DNA from 2 places in the Pseudomaricurvus sp. ABR4_320 genome. Region 1 is predicted to be linked to the other one. Evidence: riboswitches for the same ligand, from Rfam matches in the RefSeq annotation. Region 1 holds a riboswitch; the other holds the start of a gene.
The links. Region 1 has a riboswitch for thiamine pyrophosphate ahead of ACXAFR_RS09630 (TonB-dependent receptor). Riboswitches for the same ligand answer to the same signal wherever they lie in the genome.
Positions count from the first base shown of each region.

Region 1 (7,230 bases):
ATCTCCGCACTCAAACAGCGATAAACAGATTGATGCCGCTGAACCAGGCGCTTATCCGCGAAGGTATCACTGACCAATACCACGCGAAAATGGGACTCTGAGCCAGGCGGGACACTGTGCATATGACTCTCATTGGTAACATCAAGATGAACCGGCTGAAAATCACGGGTTAACTGATCGACGATAGCGTTTTGCACCTTCATATTCCCAACTCCTTAAAATCGATAGGGTATCGCTGTAGCCAATTGAAAGCAGTATCCTCCACCCCAACCTCACTGTCGACCGCTAAGCGCCGTATTGGCACGAATCTCGGCTTTCGCTAGCACGGGGATTTGCAGCTCGGACCTATATATAGACGCCCGACCACAGATCAACGATACGACGCCATAAAAAAGGGATGGCGCGCCAGATACTCTTTCTTGTATTCACGGATTTTTAGGCTAATATTTGAGGCACTCAATACATTATCGTCACCCCGTCATCCATTCGAAACGAGATCCGATACTGTTTTATGACAAGCACTAAGACCTTTATCAATCGACGCAAAGGGACAGATCGCCGCTACGATGAAGACCCCTGCCGCGACCTTCCCATCGATATGTACCACCGCAAGCGTCGTAAGACCACCGAACGCCGCTCGAACCGCACGCTCCTGGAAGACTACTACGCTTTCACATCGGAAGGTGACATTCCGGAAGAAGTGTCCGATGTTGATCCTAATCGCCTCGCTTGAGCGAGGCCCAGCGCCTTTCCTCCCCCTCCGTAGTCGCTGAAATAGAAATTCTCAAAGTGTCTTCGCATTAATTTTGCCCGCCAATGGGCTTTCGCGGATAATAAACCCGATTTGCAGGTCTACCAGACTCTCAATCGGCAAATAATTCTGCTACCATACGCGCCTTTTTCAGCACCTTACCCCCCGACGCTATGCTCAACTCTGACGCCCTCAATCAACTCAGCCAGTTGAAACAAACCATCCGCGCGGAAAAAAACCTCCATCCCGGAACCGTCCGAGGCAGCCAGGCCCGATTTGGCTTTGTCATCCTAGACGATGGTCGTCGCGCGTTTCTCCCGCCCAATGAAATGGCTCGTGTCTACCCAGGAGATCGGGTCGAAGTCAGCGTTGCTCAAAGCGAAAAAAGCTCGGACAGCAACCGGATCGACGCCCAGCTCGACAAGATGCTGGAATCTCCGTTAAAAGTAGTCGTAGGACAATACATCGTGCGGGGCAAAGGTCATTTTGTCGCGGTCAATATGCCGCAACTGCAGCGCTGGGTTTTCATTCCGCCAAACGGGCGCTCTAAAGCCAAACCCGGTGACTACATTCGCTGCCGGCTCACTCGCCACCCTTTCGAAGACGGTAAAGGGCAGGCAAAGGTCACAAGCATTCTGGGGAAACCCGACGACAGCCGTATTGTGCAACGCTTCATCGCGGAGAAATACAGCCTGCCAGGGCAATGGTCTGATAAAGAGTTACAGCAAGCTCGCCGCCTTGGCGACATGGCCGATGCCGACCTTTGGGGAACAGAGGCTCGTGAAGACGCCACCGCCCTTTCCTTTGTTACCATTGATTCCGAATCCACATTGGATATGGACGATGCACTTTTTGCATCAACGAATGAACAAGGCTGGGAGCTCTGTGTGGCAATTGCCGATCCCAGCTGCGCCATACAACTGCAAACACCTCTGGCAAAAGCCGCCAAATCACGGGGAAACAGCGTTTACCTGCCCGGTCAGATGATCCCCATGCTGCCTGAGGCTCTCAGTCAGGAGCGCTTTTCGCTGATGCCCGAACAGGATCGTCCAGCGCTTTTGTGCCGTATGCAGGTCACTCGCGATGGGCGTATTACAGGTCATAAATTTACCTTCTCCCGCATACGTTCTCGAGCCAAACTGAGCTATCAGGGAGTTTCAGAGTTTCTCTCCTCAGATAACACCACTGCTACGATGGACGGCGTCGATGAAGAGACCACAGCTTCCATTCGTGCTCTGGCAGACTGTACCGCAGCGCTACACCGCCAGCGCGCCGAAAACGCCCTGCTCATGGCAGACCAGGACGACTACCACTTCGTCGTTGACGCCAACGGCAAGCTGCAAAACATAAAACGCGCCAGCAAAACCCCGGCCCACAAAATCGTTGAAGAAGCCATGCTGGCGACCAACATCTGTGCCGGTGAGTTCTTTCAAAGTCACCCTCTATCCGGGGTATATTCGACTCACGCAGGCTTTCGCCAGGACCGCCTAAAACAAATTGAAGCGGTCATCACCAGCGATTTCCCTGCGCTGGCAGAACATGATGCCGCGACACCTGATGGCTATCGCGCGTTAATCCAGGCTTTACAAACTATCCCCGAAGCCAGCAGCCTCCTGGCGGCTCTGCGCTTGCAGCTGCAACCGGGTGTTTTGTCTCAAGAAGCGCTTCCCCATTTTGGACTTGGCATTCCCTGCTATGCCAACATCACCTCGCCGTTGCGACGCTTCAATGATTTTTACAATCATCTGCAACTGCGAGCCCTGCTGAATGGTGATACCCCGCAACCAGCCCCCGATCTGCCGGAGCTACAGCAAACCATTTCCACTGCGCGATCAGCATCTCGCGATACTGAACTCTGGTTAAGCCTTAATTATCTGCAAAACCTGAAAGGCAAACCCTTCGAAGGACGTGTCAGCCGGACATCGCCGCAGGGTATGCAAGTGCAACTGCTCGATTTTGGGGTCGTCGGTCAGGTCAAAGCGAACCCCAAAACTGCAAAGCAGGATGACCTGCGGCAACGTCTGACCATCGACGATCGACTCTACCAAATTGATGATCTGGTCACCGTGAAGATTTCTCAGGTTGATTCGGAAAAACAACAAATACACCTTCAGGTTGTTGCCAACCAGGAAGCACCAACTGCAGAAACTGAGCAGCCGGAAGCCTCCGCAGAAACAGCCCCTAACACGCAGGCATAACCTAATCTCCTTCCGCCAGGTGCAGAAGCCTTGTAGCGAACGGCAACTGCGCCTAAACTAGCCCGCGAACCTAGGGGGTGGTCACAGTCGCCTTAATGCCGACTCCGACCTGAGACACATATCCACAGTGAACCCCTTGAACCTGATCCGGACAATACCGGCGTAGGAATAGGCCAGGCTCACTGTTTCGCCTTTGCGACGCACCGCCACTCCTCTATTAAACGCGTTATTCCGGGTCTCTGATCGTTGGAGGCCTTATATGTATTCCCCCAAAATTCTAGCGGCAGCATCTCTGGTAGCTGTCGGCAACGCAAGCTTCGCTCTGGCAGACCCAGACACCACAGACAGCAGCGAATTACTTCCTGAAGTACGGGTAACCGCCGATTTCCGCAGCGCGAAACTCGTCGACCTTCCGGGCAGCATCAGTGTCATTGATGCCACAACCATCCAGGAACGCAGCGCCCATCACCTGGAAGAAATTCTCAATAGCGCACCAAATGTCAATTACAGCAGCGGCGCTTCCCGGGCTCGTTTCTACCAGATTCGAGGTATCGGAGAGCGCAGCCAGTTTGTCGAACCCATCAATCCATCCGTGGGTGTCGTCATCGACAATATTGATTTTACCGGTCTGGGAACCGGCAGCACTCTGTTTGACGTCGACCAAGTAGAAGTCCTGCGAGGTCCGCAGGGAACACGGTTTGGCACGAATGCGATGGCCGGCATGATCAACCTGAAAAGTGCTGACCCGACGTCAGACTATCACGGCAAATTGGAAACCAGTGTATCCAGCTATGATGGCTGGTCCTTAGGCGCAGTGACGAGCGGCCCACTGGCGGAAAATCTTAACTACCGCCTGGCAGTCCAAAAAACCGTCAGTGACGGCTACATCGAAAATGACTTTCTCAATCGTGATGACACCAACGACATTGACGAAAGTACCGCCCGAGGAAAGCTTGATTGGGCCGTGACAGAGCACTGGCAAATTGCAGTGACGGGGATTTACGTCGATGTCGACAATGGCTACGACGCCTTTTCACTGGATAACAACCGTCACACTCTCTCTGACGAACCGGGCAGCGACCGGCAAAAGACTCGAGCCCTTGGCATTGATTCACTCTGGGATGGAAATGAGCAATTTTCCACTCGAGTATTACTCAGTGGCAGTGACAGTGACCTGGAATACAGTTACGACGAAGACTGGGCCTATTCTGATATCTGCCTCGGACTCGCCTGTGAAGGCTCGGAGTATTCCAGCTTTGACCAATATCTAAGAGATCGCCGTGATCACAGCGCTGAGATCCGACTGGTTTCCAAAGAAACCGGCAGGCTTTTTAACGATTCTACCGATTGGGTTTTCGGCGTCTACGCACACTCCCAGGACGAAGATCTACACCGCAATTACACCTATCTTGATGTCCCCTTTCTAAGCCGGTACGACACAGAGAGGTGGAGCCTTTATGGCCAATTCGAAAGCGCGCTAACAGATCGGCTTACGCTTATTTCCGGCTTGCGTTATGAGCGCTACCAAGCTGACTACCAGGACAGTGTCGGCGTTGCGTTTGATCTGGATGAGGATCTATGGGGTGGGCGGCTCTCCTTGGAATATTTACTCAGTGAATCCACCATGATCTACGGATTGCTTTCGCGGGGCTTTAAGGCCGGCGGTGTCAACAGCAATCCGTACCTGCCGGATACCCGTCGAGATTTCAGTACAGAAACGCTGATCAACTATGAAGTGGGCAGCAAATCGAGCTTTTTGGATCAGAAATTGGAAACGCAAGTCTCCATTTTCTATCAGCAACGCGACGACATGCAGGTACGTCAATCCCTCGTCCTCCCCATAGACGGTGACGACTGCCCCTGTCGCTTCATCGATTACAGTGGCAACGCGGCCGAGGGAAATAACTACGGATTGGAATTTTCTGCCCGCTGGCAAGTGTCACAGGTACTGACGCTGTCAGGTAATCTTGGCCTACTTGACACCGAATATCGGAATTTCGTCAATTCTAATGGCGAGGATCTGTCCGGCCGAGATCAGGCACACGCACCCAACTGGCAGTTTACTGTCGCAGCAAGCTACCAGCTACTACCTGACCTAAGTCTGAGAGTCGAAAGCGAAGGTAAAGATGGCTTTTATTTCTCATCGCGTCACGACGAAAAATCAGATGCATTTGCACTATGGAATGCCAGGCTCGATTACTCCGTCAAAGACTGGGAAGTATCCGTTTGGGGCAAAAATCTGTTCGATAAGGATTATCAAACTCGCGGTTTTGGTGCATTTGGTAATGACCCCAGAAAATCCTACGCAGTTGAGCCCTATTATCAATTTGGTGATCCACGCGTGGTTGGCGTAAGCGCCGCCTATCGCTTTTAACCGATCCAAAATACGACTTGAGGAAATACTATGCGCGCCAGCGTCGATATCAGTTTGTATCCCAACAACCCGGACTTTGTCCCTCCAATCAAGGCGTTTATTGATCAATTGAATCAATACCCGGAACTCACTGTGCAAACGTTTCCCACGGCTACGGTCGTACAGGGAGAGCTCGCTCGCATCATGGAAATTCTGGCGATTGAGATTGAATCCTGGCGCAGCAAAAACGGCATGGGCGTTTTCGTTACAAAAATTCTGCCGGATTACGAAGCTCTGTGAACGACTGGTTACCGTGGCTGCAGCAAGCGTTGAGTGACATGTCTGGTTGGGAGATGCTCGCCGTCGCGCTTGCGCTGAGTTATCTCATTCTGGCGGTACGCGAAAGTATCTATTGCTGGTATGCGGCCTTCGCCAGCACACTGATTTATACCGTACTCTTCTGGAATGTGTCTCTGCTGATGGAATCGGCATTGCAGATTTACTATCTGGCCATGGCCGTTTATGGCTGGTATCAATGGCGCTACCAACTTTCTGAACGGGCTCAACAGGATGACGACCAAGCAATAGGTCCGAGCGAAATTAAACTCTGGCTTCCCCATCAACATTTTTTAGCCATTTCCACCATTCTTCTGGCAAGCGCAATCAGTGGCAGTCTGCTTTCCATGTTCACCGATGCCGCACAACCGTTTCTGGACTCTTTTACCACCTGGGGCAGCATTGTGACCACTTATATGGTTACAAAAAAAATACTGGAAAACTGGATCTACTGGCTGATTATCGACAGCGTGTCTCTGTACCTTTACCTGGACAGAGGTCTGCATCTCACGGCTTTGTTGTTCGTCGCCTACCTCATCATCTGTCTGTTTGGCTTGATAACCTGGTCGCGGGAATATCGCACTGCCGCCTATGCCTGACGCCGATCAACAACTGCAATTGGCGTTGGACTCCTGGCCAAAATGGAAACCGAGTTGTCAGAGGCGCCCCGAGCTGCAATATCCTCTCGCAGAGTCATCTCACCAAGCGTATGTTGTCACCTTGGAAGAATCTACCGGGCAGACTGTTCAGGCGGTCGTTAAATTACTGGATGCAGACATCCGTGCACTCGGTCTTCCTCAAGCCCAAGAACTGGCGCTGATGGCTGACGCCTTTCCTTTAGCGCCTCACTGCTATTATGCGGATCGCCAAGTCATTGTGACTCGACACATTCAAGCGGATATTTGGACTCCGGGAGAGCATTTAGATCACTTGGGCGAAGCTTTGGCTAAACTCCATTCACTGCCCACATCTCTCCCCCGCTTCTCATTGACAGAACACTGCCGAAGTTATCGCAAAACCTGCCTTCTTTCGCCAGAGGACACAGCAGTATTCGAGAAAGCAATAAGAAGCGTCGAACACCTTTATGATCGCCACCCTCTACGCTGTGTTTGTCACAACGATTTAATCCCTTCAAATCTCCTGGTCGATCCCAACCGGAAAATTTATTTTCTAGACTGGGAATACGCTGCGCTCAATTCCCCACTGTTTGACCTAGCAAGCCTGGTCGAATACGCAGCCTTAAGTGCCTCTCAACTTGAAGATTTAATGGCCGGCTACCGAAGAGTCATCCGTCAACATTCAACGAAGGCAAACTGCCGTAACAGACTGGACGGAGTTAACCCGGAAACCATTAGGGCATTCGCCATAGCCGTGAGGCTGATCGAATGGATGTGGCAATTAAATGCCGGACTGCCGGGTGGCGTTCAATCTAGACAACGACTGACAACGCTACTGTCGCAATTGCCAGATCGTCCGTAGAGAATTATTACAGTAATCTAGCTGTCTAAAAATCGGGAAAAAAACCCTTTTTTTCGCTGCTTTTGGCGCACATTCTCACTGGCGGCCACCAGCTCTTTCACACAGTCAACATA
Region 1 is NZ_JBSWVF010000004.1:129,957-137,186, reverse strand. Features, by position in the region: gene ACXAFR_RS09645 (BolA family protein) at 1-203, opposite strand, end outside; gene ACXAFR_RS09640 (hypothetical protein) at 512-733, shown strand; gene ACXAFR_RS09635 (VacB/RNase II family 3'-5' exoribonuclease) at 925-2,949, shown strand; TPP riboswitch at 3,013-3,135, shown strand; gene ACXAFR_RS09630 (TonB-dependent receptor) at 3,209-5,323, shown strand; gene ACXAFR_RS09625 (hypothetical protein) at 5,354-5,602, shown strand; gene pnuC (nicotinamide riboside transporter PnuC) at 5,641-6,237, shown strand; gene ACXAFR_RS09615 (phosphotransferase family protein) at 6,230-7,117, shown strand; gene ACXAFR_RS09610 (bacteriohemerythrin) at 7,135-7,230, opposite strand, start outside.

Region 2 (7,230 bases), on a different contig from region 1:
GTTGGCATTTAAAATTGCACGGTATTTTAATCTGTCCATCGAAGAGATCTTTTCACCGGAGTGAATGTCTGGTGGCATTCTGCAGGTGTTGATTTTGCGTTAGTGTGTTGTTCTCCATGGGCGCCGTCTTCAAAAAGAGGTAAATGGTATGCATTGGAATATGTTATGGGTATAGAAATCGAACGAAAATTCTTGGTTGTTGGCGACGGTTGGAAGCGTGGTGTCGCATGCGAGTTTCGGCAGGGGTATTTGTCGACAGATCCCGCTCGAACGGTGAGGCTCCGGGTAGCTGGAGATCAAGCATTTCTTACAATTAAGGGCAAGACCGAGGGCGCTACCCGAGCAGAATTTGAATACAACGTTCCAGTCGCTGACGCGAACAACATGCTGGATGCTCTGTGCGAACGCCCGCTGATCAGTAAAGTTAGGTTTACGCTCGAATACTGTGGGTTAACGTGGGAAGTTGACGAGTTTCGAGAGGAAAACTCAGGCCTGGTTATCGCAGAAGTGGAGCTGACCAGTGAACAGCAAAAGATCAGTCTTCCAGACTGGATTGGCAAAGAGGTAACAGGCGATCCTCGCTATTACAATGCGAATCTCATTAAACATCCGTTTCGAGCCTGGTGATCCCCGGACTTATGATCGACGGCCGGGGAAACCATCGGGCGCTACAGTGCTGGCATAATGTCGCAATTACTTTTTAAGATTGCCTGGCAAGCTTTACGGTGAGCTTGCTGGGCCTGGCGCCAGGTAAAACTGCCGGTACCATGGTGTCGGCTACCATCGATAATTCGAGTAATAAAGCTGACTTGGTGCTTATCATTGTCGGCAGCCCAAGGATTGCCAGACCCTAAAAAATACGTTCGAACAAATACCGATTCTTCGTCGTCGTTCTTGGCGAAATGGTCTTCGAAGACAATTTGATTATGTGCGTCATACCAGTCTACGGTGTCTTCAAGGTGTACCGTATGTCGGCGTTCCGCTTGTGAGGATCCCGTTGCCTCTAGGCGGTTGTTTGTCGAGGTGATTGTGGTGGCACTGGTCTTTTCTGCACTGCCCATTGTTTTACTTCCCCCATAGAGTTAGCCATACATCTGCGAGCACAACATATGCTCGCGGCGGCGCTCTGGTCGGTATCTCTGCGGGGGATTGTTATTGTTGTTCCCGTTATTTTTATTGGCGTACGTATACCTGAACCTAAGGCACCGAAAGTCTGTCGCCAGCTCCCTACAATGGGAATTTGCTGGCGGGATAGTGACTTTTCGCTGGTCGTTAGTAGAGCGCACTTTGACAGTTTTGTGAAGGTGCAAACAAGCCTAATTTAAGAAAAAATCAAGGAAATAATGCACATTTTTTTCCTGAGTGGCGTTGAATGGTTTTATCGCATATTACGCTGATAACTTAACCGATTAAGTTGCGGGCTTTGTGGCTAGGTGCCGCGGCTTAACGGCAAACCGTTAGTTCAAACTTGTTACGAAGAAAGTTGATCGCTTGATCAGGTTTTGTATGGCTTTTCCGTGAATATGCGTCTCTAGGTTCGCGGTCTTAGCAGATCGTAAATCGGCGGCGCCAAATAAAATGTCTTGCCATTATCAAGGCAACTGGCCTAGACTCGTCGCCACTTGTCGGGGTGCCACATTGGCTGAGATTTTACCCGTAGAACCTGAACGGGCTAGGACCTGCGTAGGGAACAAGAAGAGTGCTACCGCTCTTGTCGGCTGTGTCTGTTGTTTTTAGCGACAGAAGGCTGTTCTCTGTATGTCAAATTTCCCTCCGATCAGTTCTACCCCCGACTTAGCCACCGTTGGGGGATACAATGAGCTCAGTTGCAACAGCACAACCAAAATCAAAACCACAATTAGATTCGACCACCCGTGAACCCTTAAGCGGATCCCGTAAAATCTATATTCCTGGTCATGAGCATGATGTTCGTGTTGCTATGCGGGAAATAGCCTTGTCGGACACATTAATCCGGGACTCAAAGGGCAGGGAGTCATTTCAGCCGAACGCGTCATTACGGGTATACGATACCTCTGGCCCTTACACAGATCCCGATGTTGGAATCGATGTCCAGCGAGGATTGCCGCAGATGCGTCAGTCTTGGATTGCCGCTCGCGACGACAGCGAAATTTTACCCGCGGTTAACTCTAAATATACTCTTGAACGCCGCGCGGATGCGTCACTGGATGCTCTGAGATTTCAGCTCAGTCGCGCGCCTCGTCGGGCGCGTTCGGGGCAGTGTGTTACCCAGATGCACTATGCGCGGCAAGGCATCATCACGGCGGAAATGGAGTATGTCGCCATTCGTGAAAACATGAATCTTGATAAGCTTCAGGGTGCTGGCAAATTGCACGCAGGCCATCCTTTGGGAGCTCAGATTCCTTCCGCCATAACGCCTGAATTTGTTCGCCAGGAAATTGCCGCAGGTCGAGCAATTATTCCTGCCAACATCAACCACCCAGAAATTGAACCGATGATTATCGGTCGTAATTTTCTCGTAAAGGTCAACGGTAATATCGGAAATTCCGCGCTGGGTTCATCAATTCACGATGAGGTTGAAAAGCTCATTTGGGCAATTCGCTGGGGATCAGACACCATAATGGATTTGTCCACCGGTAAAAATATCCATGAAACCCGGGAGTGGATCATCCGCAATTCTCCGGTGCCCGTTGGTACCGTCCCCATCTACCAAGCGTTGGAGAAAGTCGGTGGCGTTGCGGAGGATTTAACGTGGGATATCTTTCGGGATACGCTGATTGAGCAAGCCGAGCAGGGCGTGGATTATTTCACCATTCATGCCGGTGTTTTGTTGCGTTACATTCCTCTGACTGCCAACCGGGTTACGGGTATCGTCTCTCGAGGCGGTTCGATCATGGCCAAATGGTGTTTGGCTCATCATCGTGAAAATTTCCTATACACTCATTTTCGGGAAATCTGTCAGATTATGCGACAGTACGATGTCAGCTTTTCTCTCGGAGATGGATTGCGTCCCGGATCGATTGCCGATGCAAACGATCAAGCTCAGTTTGGAGAGTTAAAGACGCTGGGCGAATTGACTCGCATCGCCTGGGAATACGATGTGCAAACCATGGTTGAAGGTCCTGGCCATGTCCCACTGCACATGATTCGCGAAAATATGGATGAGCAGTTAACGCTTTGCGATGAGGCGCCGTTTTACACACTTGGCCCATTGACCACGGACATTGCTCCCGGCTACGACCATATTACATCGGCCATCGGTGCTGCGACCATTGGCTGGTATGGCACCGCGATGCTGTGTTATGTCACACCGAAAGAGCACTTGGGGCTACCCGACAAAGATGACGTCAAAACCGGCATCATCACTTATAAACTTGCCGCCCATGCGGCGGATTTAGCAAAGGGGCATCCGGCTGCGCAACTGCGGGATAATACCCTCAGTCGTGCTCGTTTTGAGTTTCGCTGGGAGGACCAGTTTAACCTTAGTCTTGACCCAGATACCGCTCGCTCTTTCCACGACCAAACATTACCCAAGCAGGCCGCCAAAGAAGCCCATTTTTGTTCTATGTGTGGTCCCAAATTTTGTTCTATGGAAATCAGTCGTGAAGTTCGCCAGCTCGCTGACCGTCAAGCCGAATCGGGTGGCAGCGACGAGCTACAAACTTTGACACTGGAGGATGTTAACGCAGGCATGGCCGATAAGGCTCAAGAGTTTCGCGGTCTTGCAGACACAGCCTCTAAGTCATGAAGCTCATCGTCGTAGGAGCAGGGCTCTGTGGCCGCTTGTTAGCCTGGCGCCTGGCGCTGGCTGGCTACACGGTGACGCTGGTGGACCGCGATGATGGGTGTGGCGGACAGTCTGCTGGCTATGTCGCTGCAGCTATGTTAGCGCCCTTAACTGAGGCCATCGGTTGTGGCAATGCATTGCTGGCACAGTCGGTGGTTGCCCGTGATCTGTGGCGTGATTGGATACCCGAACTGTCGCGGCAGACGGGTCAAGACATCGCATTTTATGAGTCGGGGAGCCTGTTGGTGGCGCACCGCCAAGATCGATCCTTGTTGCGCGATGCCGAGAGACGGTTGGCCTCGTTACCCCATAGCTGGCAAGGTCATGGGCGCATGATTGATCGTGACGGTTTGTACAGACTTGAAGCTGAACTTAAAGGGTTTGAGGCGGCTTTGTATTTTCCCTGCGAAGGTTGTATTGATAACCGTGCTCTCTACCTGGCCCTCGCTCAAGCCCTATCTGATCTCGCAGTGGATTGGTATCCAGGGTGCACTGTTGAATCGATTGAGGGGCGGCAGCTACTTGCCCAGTCTCAAGACACCCAGCTGTTGCTGGATGCGGACTTTATCTTCGACTGCCGTGGCGTCGGGGCTGCTGCCTGTGATGATCGATTGCGGGGGGTGCGGGGAGAAGTGTTGAGGGTCTTTGCACCGGAAGTTAATTTGTCCAGACCGGTTCGATTGATGCATCCTCGCTATACCCTCTATGTTGCGCCGCGACCAGATCACCACTATGTGATAGGGGCTACCGAAATCGAAAGTGATTCCATGGCTCCGGTAACGGTAAGGTCTTCCCTTGAGTTGCAATCGGCGTTGTACACCTTGCATTCCGGTTTTGCAGAGGCTCATGTTATTGAGGCGAGCGCTCATTGCCGTCCTGCCTATCCCGATAATTTACCTTGGATTCGTACCGCCATAGATCGGCTCTCTTTAAATGGGCTTTACCGCCATGGCTATTTGTTGGGGCCAGCATTGGTGGCCAAGAGCTTGTCGTTGTTTCAGCAGGGTTTTACGCCAGATCAATATCTGCCTTTGTGTCTTAAAGGTGAGTCATCATCAGCGGCAGTGCATTCCGAACTCATGCCGACTATTTAATGGGAGCTACTGGCCTCATGTCCAATTCCAATGATTCTTGGGTGGCTTACGGTGTCACCTTAAAAAAGCGTTTGATACTGGGGACGGCGTTGTACCCGTCGCCAGAAATTATGGCTGCCGCTATTGATGCTGCCGAAGTCGAAGTGGTTACCGTGTCGCTGCGACGTCAATCACCAGAGTCGCAAGGGGGGCACAACTATTGGCAGGGTATCCGTGAACTAGGGTGTCGGTTATTGCCAAATACAGCAGGCTGCCGAACAGCACAGGAAGCCGTTACTCTTGCCAAAATGTCCCGTGAATTGTTTGCCACAGATTGGATCAAGCTGGAAGTCATCGGCGACGATTATAATTTACAGCCAGACCCGTTCGAGCTGGTTGATGCCGCACGAGAATTGATTGCAGAAGGGTTTGCTGTCTTTCCCTATTGCACGGATGACCTCATTTTATGTCAGCGCTTGGTCGATGTCGGGTGCGAACTCTTGATGCCTTGGGCCGCGCCTATCGGTACGGCACTGGGGCCGATTAACCCTTATGCTTTTGAGGTTTTACAGCAACGTCTACCGGGCATTCCAAAAATTATAGATGCCGGACTTGGACGACCTTCCCATGCTTGTCAGGTTATGGAGGCCGGTGCTGCAGCAGTGCTCCTCAATACGGCTGTTGCCGAAGCGGGTGATCCGGTAAGGATGGCCAGAGGATTTGCTGCCGCAGTAACGGCCGGTCGACATGGATTTCTGGGGGAGATGCTAACCGCAAGATCGATGGCAAAGCCCAGTACTCCTGTTGCCGGTGTGCCTTTTTGGCATCAGGAGGCGCCGAACTGATGATTGCAGATAAACAGCGCATCAGCGCTTCGGTATTGACCATCGCAGGATCGGACTCCGGCGGTGGTGCCGGTATTCAGGCTGATCTACTGACGTTTCGGGATTTTCGCATGCACGGCTGCTCCGCGATAACCGCCCTGACGGCACAAAACAGTGTTGGTGTTCAGCGAATAGTGCCAACGGATCCGAATCACCTCGATGCACAACTGCGTGCAGTGGTCGAAGATATGCCGCCCGCTGCGATCAAAATCGGCATGCTGGCAACGGCTGAAATCGCGGAACGGGTCTGTCAGTTTTTGCAACAGCAAACGGTGCCGAAAGTTCTCGATCCTGTTTTGCGTTCAAGCACAGGGGCGATGTTGAATATGGGAGACAGAAAGCATCTTTGGGCCCTGCTAGGTTGTGTCGATCTTATAACCCCAAATCGGCAGGAAGCCGAATGGCTTTCTCAGCGCCCCATTCGTGATGCGGGTGAACTGATGTCTGTCGCTTCTTATTTACATGAGCGAACAGGTGCAGGTGTGCTGATCACCGGCGGTCACTTTCAGGAGGACGGAGGTCATGCGGATGATTATTTCTTTAATGGAGCTCAGTCGTTTTGGCTGCGGTCACCGCGTCAAGCCACGCCTCACAGTCACGGTAGTGGCTGTACACTGTCAGCTGCCACTGCTGCATTGTTGGGGCGTGGCATGGGGGTGGCGGACAGTCTGGTGCTGGCCAAAATGTATGTCAATCAGGGGCTCCGATTGAGTTACGCTATGGGGCAGGGCGCGGGCACTCTAGCTCGGTGTGGGTGGCCAGCAACACTCCAGGATGTCCCTATGTTACTTCGGGATCCGTTTTCGCCAGTCCTTACATTTGGTGCCTGCGATACTCAGTCGCTTGGTCTTTACCCGGTGGTTGATCATGTTAATTGGCTACAGCCGCTGTTGGCATCTGGTGTAAGAACGATCCAATTGCGAATAAAAAATGCGAATGAGGCAGAACTGCGCCAGCAAATTTTACAGGCTGTCGAATTGCAACGTCGGTATCAGGCGCGGGTTTTCATTAACGATTACTGGCGTTTGGCGCTGGAGTGTCGTGCCTACGGCGTACATCTCGGCCAGGAAGATTTGGATACTGCCGATTTACCTCTAATCGCTCAGTCTGGCTGCAAGTTGGGCACGAGTAATCATGCTTGGTATGAGATTGCACGCAGCCACAGTTTGCGGCCTTCGTACATGGCGTTGGGACCTGTCTTTGCGACGACCACAAAGACCATGGCGTTTGACCCCCTGGGCTTAGAGCAGTTATCTGAATGGGCGAGTTTATTGAAGCAAGGCTATCCGATAACGGCTATAGGCGGCATTGATGGCGATAACATTAACAGCGTCTTGTCGACAGGGGTTCCGAGTGTTGCTGTTGTCAGAGCGATTACCCAGGCTGCGGATCCCATCGCGGCAACGCGTCATTTATTAGAGCGTGTGGCTCAAGCGCTGCCTGTTGGTACGAATAGGTCCGCTGACCCCCACCTGCAGAGTGGGGTAGTTGAGGCGAGCTGTCCATG
Region 2 is NZ_JBSWVF010000009.1:72,511-79,740, forward strand. Features, by position in the region: gene ACXAFR_RS17905 (helix-turn-helix transcriptional regulator) at 1-64, shown strand, start outside; gene ACXAFR_RS17910 (CYTH domain-containing protein) at 166-627, shown strand; gene ACXAFR_RS17915 (hypothetical protein) at 669-1,061, opposite strand; TPP riboswitch at 1,617-1,707, shown strand; gene thiC (phosphomethylpyrimidine synthase ThiC) at 1,817-3,727, shown strand; gene ACXAFR_RS17925 (FAD-dependent oxidoreductase) at 3,724-4,860, shown strand; gene ACXAFR_RS17930 (thiazole synthase) at 4,878-5,684, shown strand; gene thiE (thiamine phosphate synthase) at 5,684-7,230, shown strand, end outside; gene thiS (sulfur carrier protein ThiS) at 7,228-7,230, shown strand, end outside.
Region 2: another riboswitch for thiamine pyrophosphate. It lies ahead of thiC (phosphomethylpyrimidine synthase ThiC); the one in region 1 lies ahead of ACXAFR_RS09630 (TonB-dependent receptor).